3 regions of the Caproicibacter sp. genome follow, and region 1 is predicted to be linked to each of the others. Evidence: predicted binding sites of a transcription regulator. Region 1 holds the regulator's gene; each other region holds the start of a gene.
The links. Region 1 encodes HrcA, which represses chaperone genes, less so after heat shock. Its sites were predicted from a motif close to TGTTAGCACTCNNNNNNNNNGAGTGCTAACA; they were not measured.
Positions count from the first base shown of each region.

Region 1 (3,280 bases):
GGTTCCGCACCGGATGAAGGACGCCGCCCGGCGGTTTCAGCCCGGAGGACTGACCGTTTGCGGCGAGAGCGGATTTCATTTTACACCAAGGGGGTTTCTGCTTTCCAATCCGCTGACGGTGGAAATTCTATCTGTTTAACCGAAAACAAGCCGCCCGGGAGTAACTCCCGGGCGGCTTGTTTTCGGCTGGCCCATCTCTGCAACGGTTGGGCTGTCTTTGGTCAATCGGGTTGCTACTTCTTTTCACGCTTGCTTTGCACTCAAACCCATTTGGAAAGAGAATGGGCGCCGCCGGCACGCAGTTAAGCCTGGGACCGTCGGTCGGCAGGCATCCCCTTTGCACATGCGGGCACAAAAAGCGCCGGTGAGGAATGTCCCATTCCATACACCGGCGCGCGTGAAAAGCAGGAACCAATCCCCGCTCCCACTGTACAAGCGGGGGCGAAAGGAGTATAATACTTCCAGCAATGCGCGGTTTTTCCGCTGTGTATGGAGGTGTGTTCTCCGTATGCAGGGGGCGGGGTGTTGGCGCGCCCTGTCCCTGCTTTGCACTTTTTTATTTGTGCCTACCTTAATAGTATATGCCTGTTTCCTTCAAAATTCAACCATTTTTTACAGGATGAGCCTTTCTGAGCGGGCCGGATGGTGATGTCTGACAAGGAGAAAGGCAACTTTGTTTTTTCAAAATAGAATAAACTTTTTAGATGGAAAAAGAATATTGTAAGGAAGCGGACGCAAACTGATTAGTACCGCGCACGCCGGGGAACGGCTTGATTTCATAATTAGTTTACAATTAACATATTGACAACGGGGTAAACTAATGGTACTCTATTACGTAGAGTTAGCACTCTAACACACAGAGTGCTAAAGTATCAGGAAATGGAGGGAAAGGGATGGAACTGACACAGAGGCAGCAGAAAATACTGGCGGCTGTGATTGAACTGTATATCGCAACCGGCGAACCCGTCGGTTCCAAATCGCTGTGCGAAACCCTTGACTTCAACGTTTCTTCCGCGACGGTTCGCAATGAGATGAGCAATTTAAGCGAAATGGGCCTGCTGGAACAGCCCCATACCTCCGCGGGACGCATTCCGACCGAAAAGGGCTACCGGGTGTATATCGACCGGTTGATGAAGCGGCCCGGAATTACGGGCGACGAGAAGCGGTATATCGACAGCCTGATTCTGCCGAGCGCCTACGACCCGGAAAAGCTGCTGGACGGCGTCGCGAAAATTCTTGCTTCCATGACGAGATTCGCGGCGGTTTCGACGACCCCGAGCGGCGAATCCGCCGTCATCCGCGCGGTGCAGATGGTGCAGACCAGCCGCCGCACGGCGATGGTGATTCTGATGACCTCCGCCGGGACGATGAAAAGCCGTGTGTTCCACTGCGACTTCGACATCACGCCGGAGATTCTGCGGGTCTTTTTCCGCATGCTGAACGAAAAACTGATCGGCGTTCCGGTTTCCAGCGTGACCCCGGCATATATCCAGTCGCTGGCGGCTTCCATGGGCGACATGGCGATGATGATCAGCTCCGCTTTAATGGCGGTCGCGGACGCGGCGCAGGAATCCATGCAGTCGGAGGTATGCCTGAACGGCGAAATCAATCTGCTGTTTTACCCGGAATTCGGCCAGGAGGAACTTCGGCGTATTATGGACTTCCTGTCCCGCCCGGCGGAGCTGTGCCGGCTTCTTTCAAAGCAGAAGGACGACGTGAGGGTCATCATCGGGCAGGAGAGCCGCCGCCCGGAACTGAGCGACTCGAGCGTGATCGTTTCCCGTTACAATGTGGGCGGCCGGGACGCGGGCGCCATTGCCATTATCGGGCCGATGCGGATGAATTACGGCAGAATTATCTCAAGTGTTGAATATCTCTCCGGTTCGGTCGGCAGAATGCTGACGGAACTGATGGATTTGGAATAAAGAAAGGGGCGCCAGTTTTGGAGAAAAAAGAGAGCCAACGGCAGACAGCCGAAGCCGAGGAGAAGGATCCAAAGACCGCCGGGGAACCGTCCCCGCAGACACAGGAGCAGGCCGGTCAGGCCGGGCAAATGGAAAGTGAAACGCCGAAACCCGGTGAGGAGCTGCAAAAAAAGCTGGAGGAAACAAGCCGGGAGCTGGAAAAGCAGAAGGATCTTCTGCTGAGAACCGCGGCGGAGTACGATAATTTCCGCAAGCGCACGGCGCGGGAAAAAGCTTCTCTTTACAACGAGGCCACGGCGGCGGCCGTACTGGAAATCCTGACGGTGGCCGACAGCCTGGAGCGCGCGCTGGAGCAGCCCGACTGCACCGCGGAAGACATGCGCAAGGGCGTCGAGCTGGTGCAGAGACAGATGAAGTCGGCTCTTGAAAAGCTCGGCGTGGAAGAAATGGGAGCGCAGGGCGATCCTTTCGACCCGGAGCTGCACAACGCAATTTCCCATGTGGAAGACGGGGAAAGCGGAGACAATACCGTAGTCAAGGTGTTCCAAAAGGGGTATAAGATTGGCGACCGGGTGATCCGGCATGCGATGGTGCAGGTAGCCAACTAACCTTTTTCTTCATATAGAGTACAAATTAAAAATTGATCAAACGTATTGGAGGTAAATCAATATGTCAAAAACCATAGGCATTGACCTTGGCACCACCAATTCCTGCGTCGCGGTAATCGAAGGCGGCAAACCCGTAGTAATCCCGAACGCGGAGGGCGAACGAACAACTCCGTCCGTGGTTGCGTTTAAAAAGACGGGCGAGCGCATTGTGGGCCAGCTGGCGAAGCGCCAGGCCATCACGAACCCGGACCGTACCATCAGCTCGATTAAAAGGGAAATGGGCAGCGATTTTAAGGTTAAGATAGATGACAAGAGCTACACCCCGCAGGAGATTTCGGCCATGATTCTGCAAAAGCTGAAGGCTGACGCGGAAGCGTACCTCGGCGAGACGGTCCGTTCGGCGGTTATCACCGTTCCGGCCTATTTCACCGACGCCCAGCGCCAGGCGACCAAGGACGCCGGCAAAATCGCGGGGCTCGACGTCAAGCGCATCATCAACGAGCCGACGGCCGCGGCGCTGTCCTATGGCATCGACAAGGATAAGGAACAGAAAATCATGGTCTATGACCTCGGCGGAGGCACGTTCGACGTTTCCATCATCGAAATGGGCGACGGCGTGCAGGAGGTCCTTGCCACGGCGGGCAACAACCGCCTGGGCGGCGACGACTTCGACAAGCGCGTCATGGACTGGATGGTTTCCGAATTCAAAAAGGAGACGGGAATCGATCTTTCCGGCGACAAGGCAAC
Region 1 covers NZ_JBJKOP010000006.1:5,450-8,729, reverse strand. Annotated here, with positions in the region: gene hemW (radical SAM family heme chaperone HemW) at 1-139, shown strand, start outside; gene hrcA (heat-inducible transcriptional repressor HrcA) at 894-1,925, shown strand; gene grpE (nucleotide exchange factor GrpE) at 1,943-2,533, shown strand; gene dnaK (molecular chaperone DnaK) at 2,595-3,280, shown strand, end outside.

Region 2 (3,280 bases), on a different contig from region 1:
ATACGGAATGGCTGCATGAACGGCTGCTGAACCTGATCCGCGGGAAACGGATCAATGAGGCAGAAGATCTTCTGTTCGAAAGGCTCGACACGGGCGATCGGCGATATTTGGAACTTGCCGTTGATTTTTATGCCAGGCTGAACAAGCTGGACGGCGATGCGCTTCGCGACAGTGATTTTTCGCGGTCGGAAATCGAAGATGGCCTGAAAGATGTCGCGAGCCGGTTTGGAATCCCTTTGGCTGATTTATTTCAATCCTTGCCCGGGGAGGAGAACTGATGCGGTACGTCATGATTGTCAATCCCGCAGCCGGCAGGCAGAACGCCGCAGAAACAATTTTGCCGGGAATCCGGAAGGCTTTCATCAAACGCGGCTTGAATCCCGTCTGTTACATGACTCGGCGGCCCGGAGAGGCGGCCGAACTGGCGGCGAGAGAGGCGGAAAAGGGCGGTCCGGTCAGAATTTTCGCTTTCGGCGGGGACGGGACCCTTGGGGAAGTTGCCGAGGGCGTCACGGGAAAAAATAATGCGGAGATAGGAATTTTTCCCTGCGGTTCTGGCAATGATTATATCAAACTTTTCGGCTCTATGCAGGATTTCCTTTCACCGGAGCAGCAGCTCGAGGGTGATTCGCGCCCAGTTGATTTAATTCGGACGGAACTCGGAATTTCAATCAATGTCTGTTCTGTGGGGCTGGACGCTATGGTTGCGCTGAATATGGAGCGCCTGAAGCGGGTCCCGCTCGTCAGCGGCTCCGCAGCGTATGATTTGGGGCTGATTCGGGCGCTGTTTGGGCAGATCGGCAGCAACCTTCGTATTCGGATTGACGATTCCGAAGAGTTTCGGGGGTGCTTTTTGTTCGCGCTTGCCGCCAGCGGAAGATATTACGGCGGCGGCTACTGCGGGGCTCCGCAGGCGATCCCCGACGACGGCCTGCTTGATTTTGTCATGATCCGAAAGCCTCCCTTTTACAAAATACCCATGCTGGTTGGCATGTATAAAGCAGGACGCCATATCGGCGCGAAAGAATTCGAAAATTTCCTGCTGTTTCGTCGTGGAATGAAGATGGAAATTTTTTCCGAAAAGCCGGCGGCTTCCAACCGGGACGGGGAAGTCGCGTTGGTGGAAGCCGCAAGCTACCGGGTCCTTCCCCATGCAGCGCGATTTATTGTTCCCCAAAAAGATGCGGTGGAAGGAATTTGTAAATAAATTATTAAATCCTGCTTTTTCTTAAAAAACCTCTTGATTTTTATAAGGGAAGCAGATAAAATAATCTTAGCACTCAAGATGAATGAGTGCTAACAGAAAATAAATACTAAGGAGGATATATTATGACTGTAAAACCTTTATTGGACAGAGTCCTGATTAAAATGGAAGAGGCGGAGGAAACCACAAAGAGCGGTATCATTCTTGCCAGTTCCGCAAAAGAAAAGCCGCAGATCGCCGATGTTGTTGAAGTTGGCCCGGGCGGACTTGTTGACGGAAAAGAAGTCACCATGTATGTGAAAAAGGGCGACCGTGTCATCACCAGCAAATATTCCGGCACGGAAGTGAAACTTGACGGCGTGGATTACACCTTGGTTCGTCAGAGCGATATTCTTGCAGTTGTGGAATAAAGACAGCTTTCATAATATTAAAATATTGGAGGAATCAGATCTATGGCTAAACAGATTATTTACGGCGAGGAAGCCAGAAAAGCACTGTTAAACGGCGTAAATCAGCTTGCCGATACGGTTAAGATCACCCTTGGACCCAAGGGCCGCAATGTTGTTCTTGATAAAAAATTCGGCGCTCCGCTTATCACAAACGACGGCGTAACAATCGCGAAGGAAATCGAACTGGACGACGCGTTTGAGAATATGGGTGCTCAGCTCGTTAAGGAGGTTTCCACCAAGACGAACGATGTCGCAGGCGACGGCACCACGACCGCGACTCTGCTGGCGCAGGCACTGATCCGCGAGGGCATGAAGAATGTTACCGCGGGCGCAAATCCAATGGCGGTTCGCAACGGCATTCAGGATGCTGTCAATATTGCCGTTGAGGCGCTGAAAAAGAATTCCAAAAAGGTCTCCGGCCCCGACGACATTGCGCGTGTTGCGGCAATTTCCGCATCGAATGAGTTTATCGGCAAACTGATTTCCGAAGCGATGGCGAAAGTTACTTCCGACGGAGTGATTACTGTTGAGGAGTCCAAAACGGCCGAAACCTATTCGGAAGTTGTGGAAGGCATGATGTTCGACCGTGGTTATGTCACTCCTTATATGGTAACCGACACCGAAAAAATGGAAGCTATCATTGATGACGCTTACATTCTGATTACAGATAAAAAAGTTTCCAATATTCAGGAAATTCTTCCGCTCCTCGAAAAGATCGTTCAGTCCGGCAAGAAGCTGGTGATCATCGCGGAAGACATCGAAGGCGAGGCCCTCTCCACCCTGATCCTCAACAAACTGCGCGGTACTTTCACTTGTGTCGGCGTCAAGGCTCCGGGCTTCGGCGACAGAAGAAAAGAAATGCTGCAGGATATCGCCATCCTGACGGGCGGCCAGGTAATTTCCTCCGAACTGGGTCTTGAACTCAAGGATGCCACAATGGATCAGCTTGGCCGCGCACGCCAGGTGAAAGTGGACAAGGAAAACACGATTATTGTCGACGGTGCGGGCGACAAGAAACAGATCTCCGACCGCGTCGGCCAGATCCGTGCTCAGATCGAAAAGACGACCTCCGATTATGACCGTGAAAAACTGCAGGAGCGTCTTGCAAAGCTGTCCGGCGGCGTGGCGGTAATCAAAGTCGGCGCCGCGACCGAAATCGAAATGAAAGAGAAGAAGATGCGCGTGGAAGACGCCCTTGCCGCAACCAAGGCTGCGGTGGAAGAGGGAATTGTCGCGGGCGGCGGCATTGCTCTCCTGAATACGATCTCCGAGGTCCAGACCTTTGTCGATCAGTCCGAAGGCGACGAAAAGACAGGCGCCAAAATTGTTCTCCGCGCTCTGGAAGAGCCGCTGCGCCAGATTGCCGAAAACGCAGGCCTGGAAGGCTCCGTCATCATCAATAAAATCCAGAGTTCCGGCAAATCCGGTTACGGTTACAACTTTGAAAACGATCAGTACGGCGATATGATTGCGTTCGGCGTCGTGGATCCGACCAAGGTGACACGTTCCGCTTTGCAGAACGCCGCTTCCGTCGCGGCGATGGTTCTGACAACAGAATCCCTTGTTGCGGATAAGAAAGAACCGGCTCCGGCTGCTGCTCCTGCTCCGGATGCGGGCATGGGCGGAA
Region 2 covers NZ_JBJKOP010000036.1:187,018-190,297, forward strand. Annotated here, with positions in the region: gene ACLQ3M_RS10075 (DUF6483 family protein) at 1-278, shown strand, start outside; gene ACLQ3M_RS10080 (diacylglycerol/lipid kinase family protein) at 278-1,207, shown strand; gene groES (co-chaperone GroES) at 1,330-1,614, shown strand; gene groL (chaperonin GroEL) at 1,657-3,280, shown strand, end outside.
Region 2: a site for HrcA is predicted at 1,272-1,302, ahead of groES (co-chaperone GroES). Genes of this name have one in related genera too.

Region 3 (3,280 bases), on a different contig from region 1:
CGCCGCAGGCGTAATAAATATATTTCTGGTCTTCCTTCATTCGGGCGACATATTCGGCCAGAGTGGAATATTTTTCACCGGCCGAGGTGTGGAACAGCAAAAGATCCTTTAAAGCATCCTTGTGGGTCCCAAAGTCCTGGTAGACTCCGTATTTGATCTGAAGCCCAAAGTTCCGGAAGAATTGTTCGTAGTTTTCGCGCTCGTTTTTCAGCATGGATTCCAGCTCCGACTGGATTTTCTTTTCCACCCGGCCCGCGATAACCGTCAGCCTGCGGTCGTGCTGAAGCATTTCGCGGGAGATGTTCAGGGAGAGGTCCTGGGAATCGACCAAACCGCGGACAAAGCTGAAATAATCCGGAAGCAGATCGGCGCATTTGTCCATAATCAAAACGCCGTTGGAATAAAGCTGAAGGCCCTTCTCGTACTCCTTCGTGTAAAAATCATACGGGGCCCTGGCCGGAAGGTACATCAGCGCGTGAAAAGTTGCAACGCCCTCTGTGTACATGTGAATGACTCTGGCGGGGTCCTCATAATCCATAAATTTGTCCTTGTAAAACTGATGATACTGTTCCTTTGTAATCTCATTCTTATTTTTACGCCAGAGAGGCACCATGCTGTTCAGCGTTTCTTCTTCGGTATAGCTTTCATATTCATCCTTGCTGCCCTCTTTCAGGCGGCTTTTCTCCACGTTCATCCGAATGGGATAACGGATGTAGTCGGAGTATTTTTTGATGAGGCTCCGAAGCGTGTAAGCGTCCAGATATTCATCGTACTTCTCGTCTTCGGTGTCGGGCTTCAAATCGATCACAATATCTGTTCCGCAGGCGTCCCGTTTTTCGCAGGGCTCGACGGTATACCCCTCCGCGCCGTGCGACTCCCAGCGGAAGGTCTCATCGCTGCCAAACGCCCGGCTGACGACGGCGACATGGTCGCTGACCATAAACGCGGAATAGAATCCCACCCCGAACTGACCGATAATTTCGATATCCGGCTTTTTTTCAAATTCGTTTTTAAAATCGAGAGAACCGCTCTTGGCGATGGTGCCGAGGTTGGTCTCCAGCTCCTCCCTCGTCATGCCGCAGCCGTTGTCCGAGATCGTAAGCGTCCGGTTTTCCTTGTCCGGCACAATCCGAATGGCAAAATCGTCTCGGTTCAGCCCGGTATTTTCCTCTGAAAGCGTCTTATAATAGAGCTTATCGATGGCGTCGCTCGCGTTGGAGATCAGTTCTCGCAGAAAAATCTCCTTATGAGTGTAAATCGAGTGAATCATCAGATCCAATAGGTGCTTTGATTCCGCCTGAAACGGCTTTATCGGCATAAAAAATCCCGTCCTTTGCAAAAAGAATTAGCACTCAAAATGTTCAAGTGCTAATTCTTATTTTATTCTATTGGACGAAAAATTTCAATAGGACAAATTGTTAAATTTTTGTATCATAGCCGATTCGGAACATAATCGTGGTCCACCGTGATGACCGGATAGCAATTTCCCGGAATCCCGCGCACTTTTTCCGTTATTTGCTTCACGAGTTCTTCATCCGACAAGTGAAACCCGAAGGAGACGCAAATATCAAACACAAGGTTGGCATGGGTCGGCCCCCAGACGACGCGGAAATCGTGCATTCCGATCTCGGGAGAAATCTCGGCAATCAGCTGTGTAATCTGCCGTTTCAGTTCATTGGTCCGCGGATCATCCGTTGTAACCGGGTCCATGTGAATAACAAGGTGAATCCCCTTTTTTTCCAGAAAATCGCGCTCAATATTGTCTATGATGTCATGACTGAGCAGAATATCCCGTTCGGCGGGCACTTCGCAGTGTACGGTTGCAAAGCAGCGCCCCGGCCCGTAGCTGTGAACATTCAGATCGTGAATGCCGAGAATCCCGTCATAAGCGCTGATCGTGCGGTAAATATCATCCACGAATTCCCGGGCCGGCGCCTCGCCGAGCAGAGGATTCCCCGTTTCACGGACCAGCTGAAAACCGGTAAACATGATCATGACGGCGACGACCAGACCCATATATCCGTCCAGGTTAAAACCGGTCAGCCGTGTGATTACCGCCCCCACCAGAACGGCCGAGGTTGCCAGAACATCGTTCATGCTGTCCGCCGCAGTCGCGGAAATCGTTGAGGAGGAAATCGTCTTTCCTACTCTGCGGTAAAAAGCGCCCTGCCACGCTTTCAGCAGGATGGAACAAACCAGTACCGCCACGACGATCAGGCTGAATTCGCTTTTTTCGGGATGGATCATCTTATTTATGGAAGTCTGGGCAAACTGGAATCCGGTTACAAACACAACCAGAGAAACCATCAGCCCGCTGATATATTCAATTCTGGCATGTCCGTAAGGATGATCGGAATCGGCAGGCTTCGCGGCCATCTTAAACCCGACCAGAGTAACGATGGACGATGCGGAATCGGTCAGGTTGTTCACCGCGTCCGCCGTCACGGAGATGCTGTGAAACAGCATTCCGACGGTTATTTTCCCGGCAAACAGAAACAGGTTCGTCACAATGCCGATCAGGCCGGAAAATTTGCCATAGCGTTCCCGTACCTGCAGATCATCGATATTCTGATAATCCCTGACGAACAGCCGAATTAAAAGGCGTGTCATTTTTAACCCCCGAACAGGCTGCCGCCATGACAGTCGATGGCCGTCAAAAGCGGAAAATCCTCAAATTCCAGACGCTTGACCGATTCGCAGCCGAGCTCCTCAAACGCGATCACTTCCAGCGAACGGACACATTGCGCGGCCAAAGCCCCGGCTCCGCCGATTGCGCAGAGATACACCGCTTTGTTGCGCCGGATCGCGTCCACAACCGCCTGCGACCGGTTTCCCTTGCCGATCATGCATTTCAGGCCCAGGTCCAAAAGGCGGGGCGCAAACACATCCATACGGGACGAAGTCGTCGGGCCGCAGGAACCGATGGGCAAGCCGGGCGGCGTTGGAGTCGGCCCGGCGTAATAAACCGAAGCTCCGCAGAGCTCAAACGGCAAAGGCTCCCCTTTGTCCAGCATGGCAAAAATTCTTTTGTGCGCGGCGTCGCGCGCGGTGTATACCGTTCCGCTGAGCAGCACACGGTCGCCGGCATGCAGTGCGGCGGCGGCCTCAGACATCTCCGCGGTATGAATTCGAATGGAATCCATGTCAATGATCCCCCTTTTTCTATGTAAAAAGGGAACCGCACGGCAGTCCCCTCTTTGTATAGGATATGATTTTCAATTACAGCATTTTCTTTCTGTGAAGAATCCAGTACGCGATCGCAATGCAGAGGAACGATAAG
Region 3 covers NZ_JBJKOP010000020.1:56,380-59,659, reverse strand. Annotated here, with positions in the region: gene htpG (molecular chaperone HtpG) at 1-1,318, opposite strand, end outside; gene ACLQ3M_RS03315 (cation diffusion facilitator family transporter) at 1,432-2,610, opposite strand; gene ACLQ3M_RS03310 (FumA C-terminus/TtdB family hydratase beta subunit) at 2,613-3,143, opposite strand; gene ACLQ3M_RS03305 (magnesium transporter CorA family protein) at 3,220-3,280, opposite strand, start outside.
Region 3: a site for HrcA is predicted at 1,344-1,374, ahead of htpG (molecular chaperone HtpG). Genes of this name have one in related genera too.